Regions from separate parts of the Caloramator sp. E03 genome, predicted to be linked through region 2. Evidence: predicted binding sites of a transcription regulator. Region 2 holds the regulator's gene; each other region holds the start of a gene.
The links. Region 2 encodes Rex, which represses fermentation and respiration genes when NADH is low (regulators of the CRP and FNR family bind a similar motif). Its sites were predicted from a motif close to ATTGTTAANNNNTTAACAAT; they were not measured.
Positions count from the first base shown of each region.

Region 1: adhE (bifunctional acetaldehyde-CoA/alcohol dehydrogenase) is a predicted target of Rex. The motif match lies at 6,395-6,414, and genes of this name have one in related genera.
Region 3: FDN13_RS10840 (CD0519/CD1768 family membrane protein) is a predicted target of Rex. The motif match lies at 3,749-3,768, and genes of this name have one in related genera.

Region 1 covers NZ_CP040093.1:2,537,094-2,545,709, forward strand. Annotated here, with positions in the region: gene FDN13_RS12095 (leucine-rich repeat domain-containing protein) at 1-2,101, opposite strand, end outside; gene FDN13_RS12100 (sigma-70 family RNA polymerase sigma factor) at 2,432-2,980, shown strand; gene FDN13_RS12105 (hypothetical protein) at 3,052-3,579, shown strand; gene adhE (bifunctional acetaldehyde-CoA/alcohol dehydrogenase) at 3,645-6,230, opposite strand; gene FDN13_RS12115 (hypothetical protein) at 6,657-8,616, opposite strand, start outside.
Region 2 covers NZ_CP040093.1:2,064,823-2,073,438, reverse strand. Annotated here, with positions in the region: gene FDN13_RS10125 (glycosyl hydrolase family 18 protein) at 1-73, opposite strand, end outside; gene trxA (thioredoxin) at 250-573, shown strand; gene FDN13_RS10115 (NAD(P)/FAD-dependent oxidoreductase) at 573-1,418, shown strand; gene FDN13_RS10110 (redox-sensing transcriptional repressor Rex) at 1,456-2,103, opposite strand; gene abc-f (ribosomal protection-like ABC-F family protein) at 2,307-4,226, shown strand; gene alsK (allose kinase) at 4,560-5,474, opposite strand; gene FDN13_RS10095 (glucose-6-phosphate isomerase family protein) at 5,484-6,053, opposite strand; gene alsE (D-allulose 6-phosphate 3-epimerase) at 6,080-6,781, opposite strand; gene alsC (D-allose ABC transporter permease) at 6,786-7,730, opposite strand; gene FDN13_RS10080 (sugar ABC transporter ATP-binding protein) at 7,743-8,616, opposite strand, start outside.
Region 3 covers NZ_CP040093.1:2,243,555-2,252,170, forward strand. Annotated here, with positions in the region: gene FDN13_RS10825 (ATP-binding protein) at 1-137, shown strand, start outside; gene hcp (hydroxylamine reductase) at 186-1,832, opposite strand; gene FDN13_RS10835 (Ig-like domain-containing protein) at 2,050-3,660, opposite strand; gene FDN13_RS10840 (CD0519/CD1768 family membrane protein) at 3,898-5,040, shown strand; gene FDN13_RS10845 (M24 family metallopeptidase) at 5,102-6,178, opposite strand; gene FDN13_RS10850 (VCBS repeat-containing protein) at 6,386-7,117, opposite strand; rRNA gene FDN13_RS10855 (16S ribosomal RNA) at 7,608-8,616, shown strand, end outside.

The DNA of each region.
Region 1 (8,616 bases), 470 kb from region 2:
ATAAATCTAATAACTCAAGGTTTGATAAATATAAAAGTGCTTCAAAATTTGTAATTCTGTTTCCACTTAGGTTTAGATATATAAGTTTGTTTAGATTTATTAACGGATATATATTAGTAATGCTGTTATGAGCAAGGTCTAATGCTGATAATTCAGTTAAGTTTGATAAAGGAGATATATCGCTAATTAAATTATAATCTAAATATAAATTTGTAAGCTTTCTAAGGCCTGATAAAGGCTTAATATCCTTAATTGAATTGTTTGTTAGATCAAGGTAAGTAAGATTTTTAGCATATTCAAGCCCTGTAATATCTGTTATATTGTAACCATACATGCTTAGGGAATATAAATTTAGCATATCCTGATCAGTTATTTCCCCTTCAGGTTTATTAAGAGCTTCCCTAATTGCCCTTTCAAGTTCCTTATCCTTGAAAGTTACAGTTTTAGATAAAGTAGGGCCAAAGGATATTTGTACATCCATAGAGTTTGAGCTTGTACTTAGAACTTCAATATTAATTTCGCTGTCACTGCCGTCATATAATTTGCTGCTTGGTGTTGATATTGAATTAAAAGATGTAAACCCACCAACATAATAATAATGATCATAATCATCCCAATAGATTCTATTATCAAGTTGGCTGTATTCTAATTCCCCTTCATTTGCCTCTTCAACGTCAACAGCTTTATGTGATTCATCATCATTTATGCCATATCCATAGTTTGCATAATATACGTTTTCATCAATATGCAGGATTTCTATCCCGCCGCTTATAAGATATGAGGATAATGACTGGTCAAATCCATTAAACTGCCTGTTTTCAAGCAGGAAGTATTCATTTGAATTTTGTGTTGGAATCTTTAAAACGTTGTATCCTGAAGGTGAAGCAAAGGAGTTTATTGTGTAGTTTGAATTCTGGCTTACAACTGTTGGGTTTGCAAAGCCAAGCATTATTTTACTCCACGCATCAAAATGTACAGGTGAGGCTCCTAGGTACTCTGAAGGAAGGCTTGCCCAACTGCCGACTGCCATTATACTGTGTATTCCAACACCTTCAGAGGAATAATCGTAATCATATAAATCTGGCAGCCCAAGGTCATGCCCAAGCTCATGACAGAGTATACCTATTGTAGCTATATGGTCATCATTATAATAGTATGAACCGTGTATTTCGCCTTGCTGGGTATACCCACCATAATATGGTGAACATACGTATTTGCCATTTAGTTTTAGTCCTGAAATACTCCATCTGTGCCCCCATACTGAAGGCTTGTCTGAAGAATAAATTCCAGAATATGAGCATTCATAGCCTGCAATTATGGTTACAATATGGAGTTCACTGTTATCTATATACCCATTGTTATTTGTATCAAACTTTGAGAAGTCTATATATTTGTCATTGCTTGCTTTAGTTAAAGCATCGATTACAAGCTGCTGATTCCTATAATCAGTTTCTGGGCCAGTATTTGGATGATTGTAGGGTAATTGAACTTTTATAATACCGTCATTGTAGTTGTTGTATGTTTCATCAGCCGGTATAAAGTTAAACTTATTTTCAGACACTTCCCTATAATAAGTTCTTACAGTTTTACCTGTAGTTCCAAAAAACTGGTTGTTCCATACGCTGTCAGAGTTTTTTATTTTTACATCAGAAAATTCTACAAGTACAACTAAAATTTTTTGATTCCAGTTTGTTACTGGATTTATATCTGTAGTACGTTGAATTGCTCTTAGGATTGAAGAACTGTATTTTGCATTTAGCAGTTTTTTACTATTTTTTGAAACTGTTTTTCCAGTTACCGAATTCTGAGGTTTTGGATCTATTTTATATCTGCGGTCTGTTTTGGTTAATTTATTAAGATTTAGTTGAGCATAATACCAATAGTTATCCGTTCCCTTTATAATCACATCGCCTTTTTCCCCTTCTATCCAATTTAGCCATTCATCACCTTTTATCCTTGCATAAAATGATGTACCATCTGGCTGAGTAAGTAGAAACTTTTCAGATCTTGCCGGTGCTGCTGATGCGTTTTTATAAAATAAAAAAACATTAAAAAAAAGAAATAAGATTAGTAGAATATACCTTTTTTTATTTTGCAACATATCCCATCCTCCCTTATTATTTGGTTGCGTTTAATATATTCGACATTTATGGAAAATTTCCTTTTCTGCTGCCTTATAAATTATTATCATTCTCCGGTGCCAGGCACCGGAGAATGGAGAAAACAGGTATTTAAATATAGTATGCCTGTTTTTTATTTTTATGCTGCTTTTATAAAGCTAAGGTAAACTTTTTTGCAGCCAATATTGGAATTTATAGTTATTTACAAAGAAAAAATTATATTTTTTTTCAGATTTGCTTTTTTGTATTTAAAAGGCCAAGCCTTATAATTACCTTAGTACCGGTACGAATATTATTTTTGGGGGATTATTATGAGGGAAAAGGTGATTTTAGCAAGGCATGATGAGAATGTAAGGCTTGAAATTTTAAAAAGTTTTGAACCACTTATTAAAAAATGTATAAAGCTTTATGTAAAGAATAGAGAGTATTATGAAGATGCATTTCAGGAAGGATATATGATTGTTTTAGGATGCATATATAAATATGATTTGAATAAAAATTATCCTTTTGAAGGCTATGTTAAAAGTTCTGTTGTATATGGTATTAGAGATTTTTCATTTAACATAAAACAGCATGTAAGCCTTGATGAGAGGATTGGTGAGGATCAAGAGGGAAGCCTTTATGATATTTTAGAAGGAGATGCTGATGTTGAGGAGGATTTTGAAAGGAAGGAAGATATTAAAAGGCTTAAAGAAGCTTTAAAAAAACTTCCTTATAGGCAAAGGGAGATAATAGAAGAGGTATATTTTAAAAATATGAGTATGGCTGATATATGCAAATATAGAAGGTGCCACTATATGAGCATTGTTAAGATGAAGGAGAGGGCATTAAAAAATCTTAAGGAGAATATGAAAAGTTAATATTTTCACTTGCAATGGAACTTATGTTCGTAGTATAATATATGTAAACAAATGGAAAAAGGAGGATAAATATGGTTCAGTATATCATTCCTGAATATATTGAAGGCAGGGGGGATTGCTGCAGGATAAAAGAAGATGACAACGAGAGGATTATATATAAAGGAATGAGCAGTGCCTTAAGGAGTTTATTTTATGAAAGAGGCAGGAGCATTGAAAGTATAAGAAAAAGATGTGTTAAAATATTAAACCAGAAAAACCTTATACCTATTTATCTTGGAGAAGGAGAAGTTTTGATTCCTGTTAAAGTAAGGGAGAGCATTGTAAAGGGTGATGGCTTATATGGATATGTAAATTATGGATTTATAGATAGGATTTATGATGATTATATAGTTTTTAAGGATAATAGCCGTATTTGTGTTTTGGAAAATAAAAAGAGTATAAATAAAAGATTTAAAATGGCCTCTATTGTTGAGAAGGAATTTGATGATTTAAAACTTCCTTTAGAATTCTATTCCATGTCAAAGGAGGCTGCTACAAAAGAGGATATAGCTCTTTTGCTTTTAGAGATAAAAAAGATTGTAAAAAAGATTGAAGCTTAAAAAATTGAAAATTTATTAAATAAAAAGAGACAACTAATTATGATTAGCTGTCTCTTTGTTTATTTTTACCTTCCTTCAAAAGCGTTAATATACATTTCTTTTATTTCGCTTATTAGAGGATATCTTGGGTTAGATACGGTACACTGATCGTCAAAAGCTTGTTCAGCCATTTCGTCAAGGCTTGCATAGAACTTCTTCTCTGAAACACCAGCCTCTTTTATAGATTTTGGTATATTTATTTTTTCCTTTAGCTCATCAATTGCTTTAATTAATAATTCAACCTTTTCATCATCAGTTTTTCCACCAAGTTTTAAATAGTCAGCTATTTGTGCATATCTCCATTTTATATTTGGATATTTATATTGTGGGAATGCAGTCTGCTTCCTTGGATTATCTACAGCGTTAAATCTAATAACTTCATTTATAAGGAGGGCATTAGCTATACCATGTGGTATATGGTGCATAGCACCAAGCTTGTGAGCCATTGAATGGCAAACTCCAAGGAAAGCATTTGCAAAGGCCATACCAGCTATAGTTGATGCATGAGCCATCTTTTCCCTTGCTTTTACATTTGTTGTACCTTCATTATATGCTTGTGGTAAGTATTTAAATATCAATCTTATAGCTTCAAGGGCAAGTCCATTTGTATATTCTGATGCAAGTACTGAAACGTAAGCTTCAATTGCATGTGTTAGGGCATCTATACCTGATGCTGCTGTAAGTCCCTTTGGCATATTCATCATAAGCTCTGTATCTACTATTGCCATATCTGGTGTTAATTCATAGTCTGCAAGAGGATACTTAATTCCAGTTTTTTCATCAGTGATAACTGCAAATGGAGTTACTTCAGAACCAGTACCTGATGATGTTGGAATTGCAACCATCATAGCCTTTTTACCCATTTCAGGGAATCTATAAACTCTCTTTCTAATATCCATAAATCTCATTGCAAGATCTTCAAACCTAACTTCAGGATGTTCGTACATAACCCACATTATTTTAGCAGCGTCCATTGGAGAACCTCCTCCAAGGGCTATAATAACATCTGGGTTAAATGCTTTCATAAGGTCTGCACCTTTTTTAGCACATGCAAGGGTTGGATCTGGTGTAACTTCAAAGAATACATTAAATTCAATACCGCATTTATCTAAAACCTCTGTAATTTTTTCTACATAACCAAGTTCAAATAGAACTTTGTCAGTTACAATAAATGCTTTTTTCTTATTCATATCCTTTAATTCTTTTAGTGCAGTTGCAAGGCATCCGTATTTAAAATAAATCTTTTCAGGAACTCTAAACCAAAGCATATTTTCTCTCCTTTCGGCAACGTTTTTAATATTTATAAGATGTTTTACACCAACGTTTTCCGAAACGGAGTTACCTCCCCATGAACCACAGCCTAAAGTTAATGAAGGTTCAAGTTTAAAGTTATATATATCTCCTATTGCACCTTGTGATGATGGCATATTTATTATTGTTCTTCCAGTTTTCATAACAGAGCTGAATTTTTCCACTCTGTCTTTACTCTTTATTGTATCAGTATAAAGTACAGATGTATGTCCAAATCCACCGTTTTTTACTAGTGTTACAGCTTTATTTAGAGCATCATCAAAATCCTTAGCTCTATACATTGCAAGTACTGGAGAGAGCTTTTCATGAGCAAATGGTTCATCAAGTTCAACAGATTCAACTTCTCCTATTATAATTCTTGCACCTTCAGGAATATTTATTCCAGCCATTTCAGCTATTTTTTGAGGGCTTTGTCCTACAATGTTTGGATTAATAGAACCATTTACAAGTATTATTTTTCTAACCTTATCTACTTCATCGCTCTTTAATATATAAGCGCCTCTTTCTACAAATTCCTTCTTAACTTCTTCATATACTTCATCTAAAACTATAACTGACTGCTCTGATGCACATATTACACCGTTGTCAAAGCTCTTTGATAAAAGTACAGAGTTTACAGCCATCTTAATATGAGCTGTTTCATCTATTATAGCAGGAGTGTTTCCAGCACCAACGCCAATTGCAGGCTTACCAGAGGAGTATGCAGCCTTAACCATTCCAGGACCACCTGTTGCAAGTATAAGGTCACATTCTTTCATAACCATCTGTGATAATTCTACAGAAGGCTCATCTATCCATCCGATTATATTCTTAGGTGCTCCAGCCTTAACAGCGGCTTCAAGAACTATTTTAGCAGCTTCTATTGTTGATTTCTTTGCCCTTGGATGAGGTGAGAATATTATTCCATTTCTTGTTTTTAATGAGATTAATGCTTTAAATATTGCAGTTGAAGTTGGGTTTGTAGTTGGAACTATTGCAGCAATAACACCTATAGGCTCTGCAATCTTAGTAAGTCCAAATCCTTCATCCTTGTCAATAACTCCACATGTTTTTTCATCTTTATATTTATTGTAGATATATTCTGATGCAAAATGGTTTTTAATAACTTTATCCTCTACAATTCCCATTCCTGTCTCTTCAACAGCCATTTTTGCAAGATATATTCTTGCATCATTTGCAGCCATTGCTGCTTGGCGGAAAATTTCGTCTACTTGCTCTTGAGTATAAGTAGAAAATTTCTTTTGAGCTTCTCTAACTTCAGCTATTTTGTTTAAAAGTTCTTCTCTGTTAGTAACTGGCATAAAAAACACCTCTTTCATTATATATTAATGTTAAAAAAATAACATGTATGACTAAAAAAATAATTTTAAAAAGGAGGAAGAGGCTTGATTAGCAAGCCTCTTGATGAGGCTTAATTGGCGTTTATCCCAAATAACCGTTTTACTACTCTTAAAATGTAAAGTATAATGTTATTATTTTCACAATGTTATTGTATATTAATATAATGAAAAATGCAATATATTTTAAAAATTTTTAACATATCAGATATTAAAGAAATCCTTTTTGGTTAGGAACTATGCAAAAGCCCCGTGAATGGATTTCAAAAAGGCATCTTTCGTGAGCTTTGGCAAAATGATAAAGTGCCAGAGAAATCCTTCACGGGGCTTAATAAAACAAACTTTTTCAAAGGCCTTAAACAATTAAAAATTAATAACCGCTCAATTCTTTTAAAATATATTTGTGCTAACTTCTTTATATATATCTTCCCATTGAAGCGGCAGTCTTACGCCAATTGAATTGAATTCTGCTTTAACATCATCATTTAGCTTATTTAAAATGTTTTTTGAAAGTTCTTTTAAAATATCTGTAATCTTCTTTCTAACAGAATCAATTGCTTCATCTTCCCCAGAAAGTTTATATCTTGGTTCAAGATAATAAAAGAAGTAGATTATAAAATGCAAAAAGGCTATGTATCCCTTATTAGCATCAATTTCAAAGAGATATTTTATTTTATTAATATATACTATAAGGAATTTTTCTTCCATATTGTAAACATCTAAAAACCTTATAATTTTTCTGTGGTCGATATAGGACTTTATATAGCATAGAATATAAGGCAATATCAAATTTAAGTAGCTTAGATATCTTTCTATATCAAGATTTTCAATATCAATATAGTTTAAGTTTATGTCATCAAAATCATATTCTTTATCCATGTTTTCTTTTAAAAAGAAAAATAAGGAGAGCAGCTCAATAATGTTTTGATTTGTTTTTATGTTTTTTGATGTTTTAATTCTAACTATTTGTGTGATATTTTCTTTTATATCATTATCTATATTATCAAATTGTATGCTATCTTCTAATCTGTTAAGGATTAATTTTAAAACATCATCATTAATGAAGTAGTTTTCATTGATAACTTTTAGTAATATATTTTTACACTGCTCATACATATTTTCAGAAGGCAAAAGCATAATATATTTTTTAATAATTTCATTTGAATATTCCTTTGCAAACTCTGGAAATTCAAGTAATATGTCCTTTTCAATCATGGAAAAATCTTCAACTAAAGATTCAGAATTGTTTAGCCTTTCTATGCATTCTTCAAATAAAAGGCTGTCAAGTTTCATTTCTATAAGCTTTTTTCTTATAATAAATAAACTATCTTCATCAAATGAATTTATTGATTCTATATATAATTTTACGAAAATATGGGAAATAATAGTTCCTGCTATGCTTTGATATATTTCATTTACAATATTTACCCAATATTCAATATCCTCCTTGCATAGTTTTAAGATTTTATCTATAATATCAGCATCCTTTGATGTAATATAGCAGCAGTGTTTAATAAGCTTTTCCATAGCCTCATTTTTCATAGCCTGTTTAAAAGTATATCCAAGTTCTATCAGACTTTTTAAAGTTATGTAAAGATAAAAGCCACTTCTATCTTCAAGTTCCTTTCTTGATAGAAGTGCATTTAAAAATTCAATCCTTTCTTTTGATATAGATTCTTTTAATATTGCAAAGGATAAATCACTAAATTCATTGTTTATTTCCTCATATATTTTTAAAAGTTCAGGTAAACTGTCGCTGCTTTTAATTGCTATAATATCTATTGCAGCAAAAAAGTAGTAGCAGTTTTTATCAATAAATAAAGGAATTTTATTATTTAAAGCCGTTTTAAATATGAATTTTGAAAAAGGTTTTATCGATTCAATATCTATGCTCCTTGATATAATTTGAAGATGCATCTCAAGGGAATTATAAACATTAATCAAAAAATCATCTTTAATATTTTCAGATGCAAATTCAAATGCAGGTTTTAAGTATTTATTATCTTCATTTTTTTCTTCATCATTTAATGCAGTGTTTTCAACTATTTTATAAAGCTCAAGGCAGCCATCTATATTTTTATCAAGATTATCATAGCCGCAGTCTTCTATAAACTCATTAAATTTTATTAACTGGCTAAAATCCTTTAGAAAAGATTTTATGGCAAAATCAGAAAAATTATAGTTAGATTCAAAAGAAGGATAATTTAAATTTAAAAAATCAAAAACATATTCTTTATCAGAAAAAGCATTGCTGAGCCCGTTTATCATGCAGCCATTTTTAGATATTAAATCATCGGTTGTAAAAGTCAAACTATGAGAAAACTTATTAGGAAGGCACATTGAAAGTGAA
Region 2 (8,616 bases):
ATGCTTCAAACTGTGCAAAAATAAACATAAACATAATAAAAAACAATGTTACCTTTATTTTTTTCTTCGACACGCAATCACCTCTTTATAAATTATTCTTGTATAATTATGACACTTTATATTTTAATTTTGTTCCACTCAATATTTTTTGACAAATAAATTATATCAAAAACTATTGACATACCCAAAAATAATGAATATCATAATAATATAGTTACCCCTTAGGGGTATTGATAGGAGGTAATTAATATGGTAGTACATGCAAACGATGCAAATTTTAAATTAGAAGTTTTAGAATCTGACAAACCTGTACTTGTTGATTTCTGGGCTACATGGTGCGGTCCATGCAGAATGCTTGCACCTGTAATTGATAATATCGCATCTAAATTTGATGGTAAGCTTAAAGTTGTTAAGGTGGATGTTGATCAAAATCCAAATAGCGCTAATATGTTCGGGATTTCAAGTATTCCAACCCTAATACTTTTTAAAGATGGAAAAGCATTAGGAAAAATAGTTGGTTTTAGACCAGAAAACCAAATTGAAGATGCTATTAAAGGAGCACTTGATTTATAATGTATGACGTTGCAATAATAGGCAAAGGTCCTGCTGGAATATCTGCTGCAATAAACGCAATAGCAAGAAATAAGTCTGTTTTAATGTTTGGAAGGGACAGCAAAAAAGTTATGCTGTCCCCTTCAATCCATAACTATCCAGGATTTGTTGAAATAAAAGGTCCCGAACTTATTACAAAGCTAAATGACCATCTATCATCCCTTAACATAACCTTTTCATCAAAGATGGTAAATATGGTTTATACTATGGATAAATACTTTGCCATACAAGCTGAAACCGATATGTTTGAAGCTAAAACAGTAATACTTGCAGTAGGAGTTGATTTTAAAAAGTCAATCGATGGAGAGGACAAATTTTTAGGCTCCGGCGTTAGTTATTGTGCCACCTGCGATGCACCCCTTTATAAAGGAAAAACTGTTGCAGTTGTTGGATATAATAAAGAATCAATTGAGGAAACAAGATTCTTATCTGAAGTTTGTAACAAAGTTTATTTTGTACCAGCAATAAACGATGATTTTAATTTTAATAACAACGTAGAAATAGTAAAGGATATGCCTTTAAGATTTGAAGGTGATTTATCAGCAAAGAAACTTATTCTAAAAAACAATGAAATTTCAGCCGATGGCTTCTTTGTGATTAAAGATAGTTATCCATTAAAAACATTAATTCCTGGACTTGATGTAGATGGTGCTCATGTTAAAGTTAATAGAAATATGGAAACTAATATAAAAGGTCTTTTTGCAGCAGGGGATGTTACAGGAAAGCCCTACCAGATAGCAAAAGCCTTAGGTGAGGGGCAAGTGGCAGCACTTTCTGCAGCAGACTATATAGATAACCTAAAATAGGGCATGTTATACATGCCCTATTTCTTATAGATAAGGTTTATTTATCTTTAAAAAGTTTATCTTCATTTAGCCTATAGCTTAAAGTCAATAGGCTTTCGCTTAAGTGTACATTCTCAACTATTACATCATCTGGAACAGTTAAATCTGTTGGAGCAAAATTCCATATTGCCTTAATTCCATTTTTAACAAAAATATCCGCAATACCTTGAGCCTGCTTTTTGGGAACACATATAATTCCAATATCAATTTTATTATTTTCGAGAAAATCTGGAAGCTCTTCAACATCCCTAACCTCAAGATCTCTTATTTTAATACCAATTAGCTTTGGATTTTTATCAAACATTCCCTTTAATACAAATCCAAGCTTTTCGAAATTAGTATAGTTTGCAATAGCCTGTCCTATATTTCCTGCTCCGATTATAACTGTAGTATAACTCCTGTTTAGTCCTAATATTTTGCTTATCTGATCATAAAGCTCCCTTACGTTATATCCATAGCCTTGCTGTCCAAAATCTCCAAAACAGTTTAAATCCTGCCTAATTTGAGATGCTGTAAAGCCCGTCCTTTCTGAAAGTTCCTTAGATGATATCCTTGTTATGTCATTATTTAAAAGTTCTCCGAGATACCTGAGATATTTAGGGAGTCTCCTGATAACAGCCATTGAAATCATAGTTTTCTTGTTCATGATACAAATTCAACTCCTAAATTTTTAATTTTATAATTAAAATATATTAAATAATATTTACATAATATTTACTTTATTATTTTATATAAATATGTTAATATATAAACATTTATGTGTCAATCAAAATAAATTTCATAAAATATATTCAATTGATAATTTTTTATAGTAAAATATTTTTGTTACTATATATTTGGGGTGTTTATATGATTGCATTATCTTTAAATAAAATACAAAAAAGCTATGGTATAGAAGTAATATTAAAAGATATTACATTTGCAATAAATGAATATGAAAAGGTTGGATTAGTAGGACCAAACGGAGCAGGTAAAACTACCCTGTTTAAAATAATTTGTAATGAACTAAAACCAGACTCTGGTGATATTTTTATAGGTCAAAACAAGAAAATTGGATATTTATCCCAAAATTTAGACCTTGATGAAAACCTTACAGTTTTTGAAGAAACAATGAACGTTTTTTCAAATATAAAAAATATAGAAAACAGGTTAAGAGAACTTGAAATACTAATGTCAAAAGAAAACTTTAACTCTAACGAATATAAAAAATTACTTAATGAATATGGTCACCTTCAGGAAGAATATGAAAGAAATAATGGCTATGGTTGTGAAAGTTTTGCCAAAGGTATGCTGATAGGTCTTGGAATATCAAATGAAGATTTTTCAAAGAAAATAGCAAACCTTTCTGGAGGTCAAAAAACAAGGGTAGCATTATCTAAGCTTTTGCTATCTAATCCTGACATACTCCTTCTTGATGAGCCAACTAATCATCTTGACCTTGACGCTATACAGTTCCTTGAAAACTTTCTTAAGGAATATAAGGGAACTGTATTAATAATATCCCATGACAGGTATTTTCTTGATGAGATTACTAATAAAACTTTTGAGCTTAATAATGGGATTGTAGAAGAATACAATGGCAATTATTCCTTTTTTATTGCTGAAAGAGAAAAGCGACTTGAGCAAAGCATGAAAGAATATTCTCTTCAGCAAAAAGAAATAAAAAGACTTGAGGAGATTATAGAAAGATATAGATCTTTCAATAGAGAAAAAAGTATAAAGCAGGCTGAAAGCAGGGAAAAGGCTTTAGAAAGAATACAAAGGCTTGAAAAACCACTCACTGAAGATAAAACTGCTAAAATCAAATTCGATGTTAAATACAAAAGTGGAAATGATGTGCTTATTGTTGAAGACCTTTCAAAATCCTTTAATGATAAAACTTTATTTACCAACCTATCTTTTATGATAAAAAGAGGAGAAAAAACAGCACTCGTTGGGGAAAATGGCAGGGGAAAAACAACTTTATTCAAGATGATTTGTGGAAAATTAAATCCCGATAATGGAATGATAAGGCTTGGTAAAAATGTTTATATAGGATATTATGATCAGGAACAAAAAGACTTATCACCTGACAAAATGATAATAGATGAAATTTGGGATGATTACCCCAACTTGACTATAACTCAGGTAAGAAACTACCTTGCTGCATTTTTATTTACAGGGAATGATGTGTTTAAGAAGGTTGAAAGCCTATCTGGAGGAGAAAAATGCAGGCTTTCTCTTTTAAAACTTATGCTATCTAAAGCTAACTTTCTCCTATTAGATGAGCCTACAAACCATCTTGATATACTCTCAAGGGAAGCCCTTGAAAAAGCTTTATTAGAATACGAGGGAACCCTATTTGTTATTTCCCATGATAGATACTTTTTAAATAAAGTAATAAACAAAATACTTGAAATGGAAGATGGAAATATAACTGAATACCTTGGAAATTTCCAATACTATATTTCAAAGAAAAACTCAAATCAGGATGAAATAATAGTAAACATCGAAGGAAAGACTAAAACAGAAATAAGAGAAGAAAAAAGAAAGCTTAGAGAATTACAAATAAAAAAGAAACAACAAAAAGAAGAACTTAAAAAAATAGAAAAGATGATTGAGGAAACAGATTTGAAAATTCAAGAACTTCAAAGCTTAATGTGCCTTGAAGAGACATACAAGGATCCAGAAAAGGCAATAAAAGTTAACAAGGAATTTGAAAACACAAAAAAGATTCTTGATGAGCTTTATCAAAGGTGGGAAGAGTTGCTTATAGAAGTGGAGGAATAAAAACGGCTTTTTAATAAATGTTGAGGTTATAAATAATCCTAAACATTTATTAGAAAGCCAAAGTATTTTCTTTAATAGAAAATCGAAACTGTAAATAATTTTGTGTAAATTAATCAAAAACCTCCTTTATTGTAAAAATTTCAATTCAGAACCTTAAAGGTTCTGAATTAAAGCTCATACTATTTCTAATTAAATATTTTAACTAATTTCATATAAATCATATATAAAATATTATGAAAATGGTTATAATTAGAATGTTATAATTTAAAAGGCTCTATTATCTTATCAAGAAGGATTCAAAATCAATTCAATTACAAAAAATGATTTTCATTCCTAGAGAATGCTACCTATACTTTCATGTGCACAATATGCTGCACCAAGAATACCACTAATTTGATTTTGTTCTGAATATAAAATCTCTATGTTTTCAGCAGGATAAGGTTTTCTCAAATGCCTATAAAGACACCTTTCGAATTCATCGAACGGAAATCCTTTCATTTGAAGAACTCCTCCTCCTACTATAATTACATCAGGATCAAATATGTTTACCTCTGTAGCAACAGGTATAGATATATTATCAATAAATTTTTTTATATATTTGCTATCAGCATGTTCTAAAAATATATTAGATATTTCTGTTTTAGGAAAATACTTATCTTTTATTTGACTCAATTTCTTTCCTGACGCATATATCTCCATGCATCCTTCGTTTCCACATCCACATATATCCTTACCGCCGAGTACTGGAATATGCCCTAATTCACCTGCAACACCATTTTTACCTGATAAAAAATTACCATTTATGCAAATTGCATTTCCATAACCAGTACCTATATAAAATCCAATAATTATTTCTTTATCATTTATTTTTTTATTTCTAATATCCCATTTCAGAAGATAATTAACATCCTTATCTATAAAAACAGGTACTTTAAAATCATTTTCGAAATTATCTACTATATTAATATTATTAAAGCCTGTAAGATTAGGAGTTGAATAAACTATTTTTTTATCTTTGCTTATGGTTGATGGAAATCCTATGGCAATTGCCAAAAGCTTTCCTATTGAATATTTACTTATATAATCATTAATATACTTTTTTAGCATTGATACAGATGTATTAGGATTACTTAAAAAACTACTGCTTTGAATTATAAAATTATAAAGTTCTCCTTCTTTATCTACCATGCCAATCCTTATATTCGTTCCCCCAATATCTATACCTATAACATAGTCTTTATATTCCATCTTATCACCTTAAATAAAATATTTTAATTCATATCCGTTGTTTTTCCTAAAAACTCTGCATTTAAATGGTTCATCAATGCTTTTTTGATAGTTATAACCCGATTGAGCAGGCCATATTGAAAAAAATACAAAAGGTTCACTTTCTTTTATGTTTACTGTTCTATGCCCCCATCCTGCAGGTATATATGCAATCGTACCAGCATTCATCTCAATTTTTTCTACCCTATTTCCATTCTGCATTATAAGCAGTCCCATTCCTGATTGTCCATAGTATATCTCGGCACAATTTTCATTTACATGGTAATGTCCTTTTGTCATAAAAAATTCTCCATCAACATTTCCAGGTTCAATTATTGTTATACAATGAAGAAGCTCTCCTTCTTCATGAGGTACATTCTGTTTATATACTTTGTATACAATTGTATTGTTATCATATTCCATTTTTTGTCTGATGGCTTCATTCAAAAAATATCCCTTTAAATCTGATATTTTTCTTTCTTCAAAATCGCTGAAATTAGATAAAATTAATTTTTCTCTATCAAACATTGTAAAAAATGGCTCTTTACTATTTAAATACATCTTATTCCTCCATATACTTCAATTTATTATGAAACAGATTCTATTTTTTGAATATTTTTTATTTGATAACTAAAATTATCAATCATAATATCCCATGCTTTTTCAAGATTATCATCTAAACCAAATAAACCTGATGTACCTAAAATGAATACCTCAGCACCTGCTTTAAAGAGCTCACTGAAAGTTTTAAAATTGCATGCTCCATCTACTTCAATTAAATATTTATATCCATTTTTTTGCTTTATTTCTTTTAACTGTTCTATTTTTTTAAGCATTTCTGGTATAAAAGGCTGACCTGCAAATCCAGGATCTACAGTCATTATTGTAATTTTATCAAGAAGATGAAGATAATATTTTATACTTTCAATTGAAGTTGCTGGATTTAATGCAATACCTGCTCGGCATCCAAGATCTTTAATCTTTTTTATTATCCTAAATGCCTGCCTGTCTATTGTCTCAGCGTGAGGTGTTATATAATCAGCTCCTGCCTTTGCAGCATCATTAATTATACTCTCTGGTTTCTCAACCATAAGATGTGCATCAATAGGAAGTTTTGCAATACTTCTTATTTGTTTTATAAAATAGGGTGATAAAGTAATATTATTTACATAATGTCCATCCATAATATCAATATGGTAAAAATCTGCTCTTTCATTCAATATATCTATTTGATTTTTAAGCTCAAGCAAATTCATACACATAAGTGATGGTGAAAATTTGCAGTCCATATTTTTACCTCCTTCTGCTGAATATTTTATCAATTGAAACAGCGATAATTATTAATGAACCCATAACTATTTGCTGATAATATGTAGGAACATTAAGAATATTAAGTCCATTACTTATTACTCCTATTATGAGTCCTCCCATTACTACGCCGAATATATTTCCTTTTCCTCCAAAAAAGCTTGTACCTCCTATTATCGCAGAAGCAATCGCATAAGTTTCAAATCCAATACCTGCAAGAGGTTCTGCTGCACCTAGCCTTGCAGTTAATACAACTCCAGCAGTTCCTGCACATATTCCCGATATAATAAATACTATTAGTGTATGAAGCTTTATATTAATACCTGAATACCATGCTGCTTGGCTGTTGCCGCCAAGTGCATAAATATTTCTTCCTAGTTTTGTCTTTTTTGTTATAAATGTTAATATAAGTGCAACCACAAGAGCTATAATTACTGGAATTGGAATTTTCCATATCCAGCCCGCAATTCCCTTAATAAATCCTTTGGGGAAACCAAATACCGGTCGTGCATTTGAAATAATAAGGGTCAATCCTCTGTAGATTGCCTGTGTACCTAAAGTAATTATAAATGGGTGAAGTCCTGTTATATTTACAAGATTTCCATTGATTGCTCCTAATAGTGCGCCAAATAAAATCCCTCCAATTATTATTGCAACTAATACAGGGAAACCGCTCATCATCATTTTTGAGGTTATCATTCCAGTTAAAGCAACAATTGAACCTATCGAAAGGTCAATCCCAGCTATTAGTATCGCAAAAAACTCTCCACATGCTAATAATATTGTAATTGAACTTTGAAGTACAACTTGAGTTAGATTATTACCTGTTAAAAAATAATGTGGTGAAAGTATACCCAATAATATTATAATTAAAAGCAGTATACCTAAAGTTCCATATTTTTCCCATAAACGTCTAAAATCCATATTCATTATTATTCCCCTCTAATTCTCAATTTTTTCTGATGTAGCAGCAAAAATTATTTTTTCTTCAGTTGCCTCATCACTTGAAAACACTGCTCTAATTGCTCCATCCTTGAATACAATAATTCTATCACATACAGAAAGTAATTCAGGAAGCTCAGAGGATACCATGATTATGCCTTTGCCATTGTTTGCAAGCTCCCTCATTATCGCATATATTTCACTTTTTGCTCCTACATCGATTCCTTTAGTTGGTTCATCAAATATTATAAGATCGGATTTTGCAGCAAGCCATTTTCCTATAATAACTTTCTGTTGATTTCCACCTGAAAGCTCAGTTATATTTTGACTTATAGAAGTGCACTTTATTTTTAAATACTCTTTCTGTTCTGCTGCATACTTCTTTTCTTTATTTTTATCTAAAAGTCCTAAAATGCCTCCTGCCTTTGATTCTTTAATAAAAGGTATTAAAGATATATTTTCTGCAATACTAAAGTTATTAAAAAAGCCTGTTTCCCTTCTGTTTTCAGTAATGAGCCCAATATTGTTTTTTATTGCTTCGTATGGATTTTTATATTTTAGCTTTTTACCGAATAAATATATATCCCCAGATTCTATATTGTCTGCCCTAAATATAGCATTCATTAGTTCGCTTCTCCCAGACCCAATCAACCCTGCAAAGCCTAATATTTCTCCCCTATGAAGTTTAAAGCTTATATTCTTTACTTTTTTATCCTGCCTTGTAAGATTTCTAACTTCAAATATAATTTCCTCTGTTCCGTGATAACTATGTTTAGGATTTAGATACTTTGATTTGAGTTCTCTTCCTACCATCATGGTAACAAGTTCTTCCTCATTGGTATCTTTAATATTCTTTGTATTTACATAAGTACCA
Region 3 (8,616 bases), 180 kb from region 2:
GTATTGGTACTGAATTTTATGTTGAACTTCCAACAAATTTACAGGTTACAGATGAAAATCTTAAAGATGAGATATATAAATTCAGCTATTTAGATAATCTTGAAAAATTAAATATAGAATTTTGGGATATTGGATAAAATATCAAAATAAAACAAAGCCCCGCATAAAATAGGGGGCTTAAAATTTTATCCTAAAATAGTTTTTAAATCTGCATCAGCTGTTGATATTGGTTTTATATTGAATTTATCAATTAAAACCTGAAGTACATCAGGTGATATAAAAGCAGGAAGTGTTGGTCCAAGATAAATGTTCTTAATTCCAAGGGAAAGAAGCGTTAATAGTATACAAACTGCCTTTTGCTCATACCATGATAATATTAACGATAGTGGAAGGTCGTTAATTCCGCATCCTAACGCATCAGCAAGTCCCTGTGCAATTTTAATTGCTGAATAGGAGTCATTGCACTGACCTACATCAAGAAGCCTTGGGAATTCACCAATTGAGCCAAAGTCCAGTTTGTTAAATCTATATTTACCACAGGCAAGGGTTAGAATTATAGTATCCTTTGGTGCTTTTTGTGCAAATTCGGTATAGTAGTTTCTGCCAGGCCTTGCACCGTCACATCCTCCGATTAGGAAGAAATGTTTAATCTGACCTTTCTTTACTGCGTCAAGAATCTTATCTGCAAGGGAAAGAACTGTATTGTGGCCAAATCCAACAAGTATTGTTTTATCAGGTTCATCTTCCGTAAATCCTCCAAGTTCAAGAGCTTTGTTTATTATTGGGGTAAAATCCTTTTTACCATTAGTCTCTCTAATGTGCTGTATATTAGGCCATCCTACAATACTTGTGGTAAATATTCTATCCTTATAGGAATCACGAGGCTTTTGCAAACAGTTAGTAGTCATAAGTATGCATCCGGGAATATTATCAAATTCGTTTTGCTGGTTTTGCCAAGCTCCTCCAAAGTTTCCAACAAGGTGTTTAAACTTTTTAAGTTCAGGATAGCCGTGGGCAGGAAGCATTTCACCATGGGTATATATATTTATGCCTTTTCCTTCAGTTTGGATTAAAAGCTCATGCAAATCTTTTAAATCATGGCCTGATACAATAATAAATGGACCTTTTTTCTTGCTTATTAAAACTTGTGTTGGAACAGGATTGCCATAGGTTTGAGTATTGGCTTTATCAAGAAGCTCCATACATTTTAGATTTACCTTTCCCAATTCCATTATAAGGTTAAAAAGATCATCAACAGTTAGTTTATCATCAATAGTTGAAGCAAAAGCTTTATAGAAGAAGTTATTAACATAATCATCATAAAATCCTAAAACATGGGCATGATGTGAGTATGCTGCCATCCCTTTTAGTCCATAGATTAATGTTTCCCTTAAGGAGCGGATGTTCATGTCTAGGTTTTGGTCATACATAATACCAGCTTTCTTTGCATCCTTTAGCATTTCATCCTTTGATGCTGGAATAGTATAATTTACACATTCAGGAGTATTGGCAGGAACATTGCCAAGAAGGGATTTTAAATTTTCTTTTATTTTTTGAGCCTTATTTAAATATTCAACAAATCTTTCAGGGTCAAAATTTACGTTAGTTAATGTTGAAAAGCAGGCATCCTGTATAAATTTAGAAATTTCTTTATCAATATTTTTTCCCTGTTTTAAAATTTCATTTCCTAAAAAGCCTATTCCTTTAAGTTGATAAATTAATAGATCTTGAAGTGCAGCAACTTCTGCATCTTTTCCGCAGTTTCCAGCCTTTGTACATCCTTTACCACCAATTGTCTGTTCGCACTGATAACAAAACATAAGCTCTTCCATTTAAAAACCTCCTTTTGTATTTTCAAATATTATTATTCTATAAAATAAAAAAAAAAATACGAAGGCTATCTAATAATATTAGGTTAAATTGTAGAGAATACAGCTTAGCCTTCATAAATTAAAAAGCTCTTAATCTGCACATGAATAATTTGCAGATTAAGAGCTTTCTTCATAAAGCTGCATTTTAATAATATATTATAATTTAATAAAAAATAAATTATTTTACGGTTATCTTACAATATACTTTATATCCGTAATTTGGCATATAGGCATATATTATTGTATTTCCCTTTGAGAGAGCTGTTACGCATCCAGAGGAGTCAACCTTTGCAACTTTGCTATTACTTGATGACCATAATATCTTTTTATTTATTATATTAACAGGTAAAGTTGAAGCCTTTAAGTTTATCTTTTGACCTTTTCTTAAAGTAGTATTAGTTATATTAAGTTTTAAGCCTGTAAGTTTAAGATTATTAACGCTGTTTCCATACTTTACAAGAACAGCATCTCCAAATCCAATACTTATCCCGCTCATATCTTTGTCGCTGCTTGTTGAAAATCCAACAGCAGTATATTCATCATTATAAAAATACCCATGATTAAAACAATTTATGCCTGATCCACCAAAGGATTTTTTCCATATTAAATTTCCGTTATCATCGTATTTTAACATTATTGCAGTGGATGTACCCTTTGATAATGAAGACATGTCCTTATCATTAGAATAGGATCTTCCAAAAACAATGTAACCGTCATTATCAGTATTAAGACCGTTAAAGCAGTCATAACGGCTTCCACCAAAGGTTTTATTCCATATTAAGTTTCCGTAATTATCATATTTTGCAATAAATCCGTCAGTATCACCCTTCGAAAGTCCCTCAAAATTTTCATCGGAGGATTTTGTTTCCCCAATTGCAACATAACCATCCTTTGTTGAAATTACATATTTAAAAGCTTCATCATTATTTCCAGCCAATATTTTTTTCCACTGAATATTTCCATCTTTATCATATTTAACGATTATTGCATCATAGCTTTGGTTATAATAACAGTCTTTAATTCCTGACATATCATAAGTATCAGAATTAGAACTTCCAACGGCTATAAATCCTCCATCAGAAGTTGGACAAACCGAATAAAATATCTCGTATATATCTCCACAGAAAGTTTTTTTCCAAAGTATTTCCCCATTTTGAGATACTTTAACTATTAAAGCATCACTGCGCTGTATGTTTAGATTTGATAAATCCTTATCTGTGGATAAAGTTTGACCAACAGCAACGTAGTTTCCATCATTTAAAACTGCAACTGATGTAAAAAAATCATAATTTGAACCACCTATTATCCTTTTCCAAAGAAGAGTTCCACTATTAGAGTATTTTGCTAAAACTGCATCTTCAATTCCTTTATTCAATCCTTTTAAATCTCCATCAGTAGAATAGGAAGAGCCAGCAACTATATAATCGTTATTATTATCTTTTGCAATAGAGTAAAAGAAATCTTCCTTATTGCCTCCAAATAAACTTTTCCATTTTATAGAGCCGTATTTATCTATTTTCATTATAAAAGCATCTGTATAATAACCTTTTCTTAATCCCTTAAAATCTCCTGTGTCTGAACCTGTATGACCTAATATAACACATCCTCCATCTTCTGTTTGAATTAAAGATTTAAAATCATCTCCTTCTTCTCCCCCGTAAGCCTTTGCCCAAAGAATGTTAGGGGAAGATGCTGCTTTTGCAGTTTTAACAAAATAATTAAAGGGTGTTTGTAACAGCATACAAAATATTAAAAGTAGGATTGTTTTGATATAAAATTTCTTCTTCATAGCAATTACCTCCTGTCATAATAATATATTACACAATTCGACACAAAAAAAGAAAATCCTTCTTAGTTATTTTATGAAAATAAAAATTATTGTATATTTTTTAACATAAATTTGTTATTATATAGAGTGCACGGAGCAAAAAGGAGGGATTTTATTTAAAACTTTGCTAATGCAACCCAAATTCAGCTAAATAGCTAGACAATTAAAACTAATCAACTTAGGATAAGGAGTGTTAGTATGGACAAAAAATATGTTAAGTCAATTAATTCAGAATCCTTTATTTTTTTAATTCTAACAGTTATTTGTTTTACATTCTTAGGTAAAGTTATGGGAGTTGCTAATATGTTTAGTACTATCATGAAAACAGCCCATGACCTTTTAATTAACACAGTCTTTTTTATAATGGCCATTGCAGTATTAGCAGGTGCATTTGGTGCTCTTTTATCTGAATTTGGAGTTTTAGCATTAATAAATAAAATTCTTTCTCCTTTGATGAAGCCTTTATATGATATGCCCGGTGCTGCAAGTATTGGAGTTTTAACTACATATTTATCAGATAATCCCGCAATTATAACATTAGCAAAGGACAAAGGGTTTGTTAAGTATTTTAAGAAATATCAAATCCCTGCTTTAACTAATCTTGGCACAGCATTTGGTATGGGACTTATAGTTACAACATTTATGATTTCACAAGCACCAAATGGACAAAGCTTCTTTTTGCCTGTGCTATTCGGTAACATATCTGCTGTTGTAGGAAGTATTGTAAGTGTCAGAATAATGATGCATTTTACTAAAAAAGAATATGGAACAGAAGAAATGGCATCAAAAGGAGAAGATGGAATAGATTTAATGAAATATAGAGAAATAAGAAATGGTAATGTATTTCAAAGGGCACTTGAAGCTATATTAGATGGTGGTAAGACAGGAGTAGAAATGGGAATGTCTATAATCCCTGGTGTAGTTATTATTTGTACTTTAGTTATGATGCTTACAAACGCACCAAAAGGAGGCGTATATACAGGAGCTGCTTATGAAGGTGTTCCTGTTTTACCTTGGATAGGAAGCAAAATTAATTTTATATTAAAGCCTTTATTAGGCTTTAAATCCCCAGAAGCTATAGCCTTTCCAATAACTGCACTTGGAGCAGTTGGAGCTGCCCTTGGCTTAGTGCCTAAATTTATACAATCTGGTCTTATAGGAGCCAATGAAATTGCTGTATTTACTGCAATGGGAATGTGCTGGAGTGGCTATTTGTCAACTCATGTAGCTATGATGGATGCACTTGAGAGCAGGCAGCTTACAAATAAAGCAATACTTTCCCATACTATAGGAGGTATTGTTGCAGGTATAGTTGCTCACTTACTAATGGTCATATTTTAATTTAAGTATTAAATAAGCCTCGCAATGCGGGGCTTATTATTGTAAATACCTACTTTAATTATTATTCAACTACTGTCAGCTCTTTTGGAAATTTATTTAATACTTCACATCCATCTTCTGTAACAAGAACTAGATCTTCAATTCTAACTCCAACTTCACCTTCTAAATATATTCCAGGTTCTATTGAAAATATCATACCAGGCTTTAAAATATCATTATTTACCGATGAAACGTCTCCAAAGTCATGAACTTCTATTCCAATTGAGTGACCTGTCCTGTGAGTAAAATATTTTCCATATCCCTTAGACTCAATGTAATCCCTTGCTGCAGCATCTATATCGCAAAATTTAACTCCTGGTTTTACTCTTTCAATTGCCCTTTTATTTGCTTCAAGAACTATATTATATATTTCCTTTGCCTTATCAGGAACATATTTATAAAATACGGTCCTTGTCATATCGGAGCAATATGAATCCTTTACGCAGCCTATATCTAATATTATGCTGTCTCCTTCTTTAACTGTGGAATTATCAGGTTCATGGTGAGGATCTGCAGCATTAGGGCCGTAGGCTATAATAGGGCTGAAGGAAAATCCATCGGCACCAAGCTTTTCATATATATCAGATAAAATACCTGACATCTTTTTTTCTGAAAGCTTATCAGGAATTGACTTTATAAGCTTTTTCATTGCCTTATCATTAATTTCAGAGGCTTTTCTCATTAAATTCTTTTCTTCTTCATCTTTGCACATTCTTAATCTATCTAATATAAAAGAGCTATTAATAAAATTGTTATTTGAAGTTAATTCCATAAGCCTTAAAAGAAATCTTGAAGGCCAGTTTTTATCTATTCCAATTGTTTTATTAGAATCTATGTATTTTGAAAGTATTTCAACAGGATCCTGTATATCATTAAATCTTATTATTTCAACACCTAAATCTTCATTTACAGGGAATAGTTCATTTATAAAAAGTTTTGGGGTTTCATTAGAGGAGATAAAAAGTACAAGCATTCTCTCTCCAGGATGAATCCATTTTTTAGTTAAATAAAAAATAGAGGCAGGGTCTGAAACTAAAATTTGATGTATGTTTCTATTATCCATTTCTTTTAATACTGCATTAAGCCTTTCTTTTACCAATATTATCAGCTCCTTTGTAAAAACTTATATAAATTATATCATACAAAAAGTGTTATTAACAATTATTGGATTGATAATTTAGGTTATGGTTTATTATTTTTTAGAAAAAGGCTAATAAGGATATTTAGTATCAATGAATGTAATATAAAAATCAATTTTATAATTATAAGGCTAATATAAAAAATAAAGCCTCTTAATTTTGAGGCTTTATCCGAATATACCGACAGTCTGAAAAAATGGAGCAAAATCTTTTTCTTTCCATTTTAAAGACGTTTGAACATATCCTAATGAATCTGCGTTATATCTTCCCGCAATTCTTTGCATTGCGTAAAGATCAAAGATTCCATCCCTGTCAAAGTCAACAGGGTACAGCCCTCCAAGGGGATTTACCCATCCTTCAATTGGCTCTTTTAATTTTCCCTTAGAATCATATATTTCTGACAAATATTCTTTCCCTTTATATTTTATATCTATAGTATATTTTTGAGAGTTACTGCCTATAACGATTACCTGATAAAAGTCGAGGTATGTCACTTTATAATTATATTTTTTGTTAAACTCTTCATAATCGAATATTTTTATAAACGTATTATTAATGAAAGAATAAATATAATAGTATGCAAGCCCACCGCTTCCCCCTGAATCTATACTAATTAATATGTCATTTCTATTATTATCTGTGAAATTTCCTAAAAATATTGTTGGATTATAACCGGAATTTTGTTTTGGCATGATAGTATGAAATTTATTAGTTCTGCCATCTTGAATAATTAAAGTTATATTACCAATATAATTACTATTATCATCAAAAATTTTTTGCCCTAAAAGAAAGACATTATCTTCAATAAGGTCTCCATTTATATCCCCTTGCTTAAAATCAATTACATATATTTTATCGGAGAAAGAATTGTTTAATCTATAGGGAGATAAAGAATACATAGGCAGCCTCCATGAAATCATTTATTATATGATATGTTTAAACATAAAGAAGTGTGAATTTATTAATATGTTATACAACATGTCCGAGTGTGTCGATATATGAAAAAAAGAAAGAAAGGAAGAAATAAAAAGAAAATAATATATAATATTAAATAATTAGGGATCTAAAGATTTATAGATAAATAAAGTGATGATATTATATAAAAGTCGCTGCAATGCGGCGGCAACAAAAAATAAAAAAAGTTGTTGACATAATAAAAAGCTGATGCTAAAATAACAAGTGCTGTCGCTAAGAAACAGCAAACTAAAAGCTAAAAAATAGAAATAAAAAATATGTTGACAATGAAGAAATGACATGATATGATAATTGAGCGCCTTGATGAGAGGCAAGTTTGAACCTTGAAAATTGAACAGTGGATAAGCGAACGTACCGAGAAGTAATTCAAATAAAACAGGATTAAAATGTGGATACCACATTGAAATAAGATTTTATCTTAAGAGTTTGATCCTGGCTCAGGACGAACGCTGGCGGCGTGCCTAACACATGCAAGTCGAGCGGAGGCAGCACTTAACACTGAGTGCTCAGATGTGAATATAGTTTAAAGTAAGCCAGCGTCAAGCACGCGCAAGCGGGCTTTACGCTAAAAAGGATAACACATACTGAGTATTGAGTGTTAAGGGCTGCCTTAGCGGCGGACGGGTGAGTAACACGTGGGTAACCTGCCTCAAGGAGGGGGATAACACTAAGAAATTGGTGCTAATACCGCATAAAGCTAATGCTTCGCATGAGGCGTTAGCCAAAGGAGTAATCCGCCTTGGGATGGGCCCGCGGCCCATTAGCTAGTTGGTGAGGTAACGGCTCACCAAGGCGACGATGGGTAGCCGACCTGAGAGGGTGATCGGCCACATTGGGACTGAGACACGGCCCAGACTCCTACGGGAGGCAGCAGTGGGGAATATTGCACAATGGGGGAAACCCTGATGCAGCAACGCCGCGTGAGCGAAGAAGGCCTTCGGGTTGTAAAGCTCTGTCTTCCCTGACGATAATGACGGTAAGGGAGGAGGAAGCCACGGCTAACTACGTGCCAGCAGCCGCGGTAATACGTAGGTGGCGAGCGTTGTCCGGAATTACTGGGCGTAAAGGGTGCGTAGGCGGTTCTCTAAGTGGGATGTGAAATCCATGGGCTTAACCCATGAACTGCATTCCAAACTGGAGAGCTAGAGTGCAGGAGAGGAAAGCGGAATTCCCAGTGTAGCGGTGAAATGCGTAGATATTGGGAGGAACACCAGTGGCGAAGGCGGTTTTCTGGACTGTAACTGACGCTGAGGCACGAAAGCGTGGGGAGCAAACAGGATTAGATACCCTGGTAGTCCACGCTGTAAACGATGGGTACTAGGTGTGGGAGGCGTAGCCTTCCGTGCCGCAGTTAACACATTAAGTACCCCGCCTGGGAAGTACGATCGCAAGATTAAAACTCAAAGGAATTGACGGGGGCCCG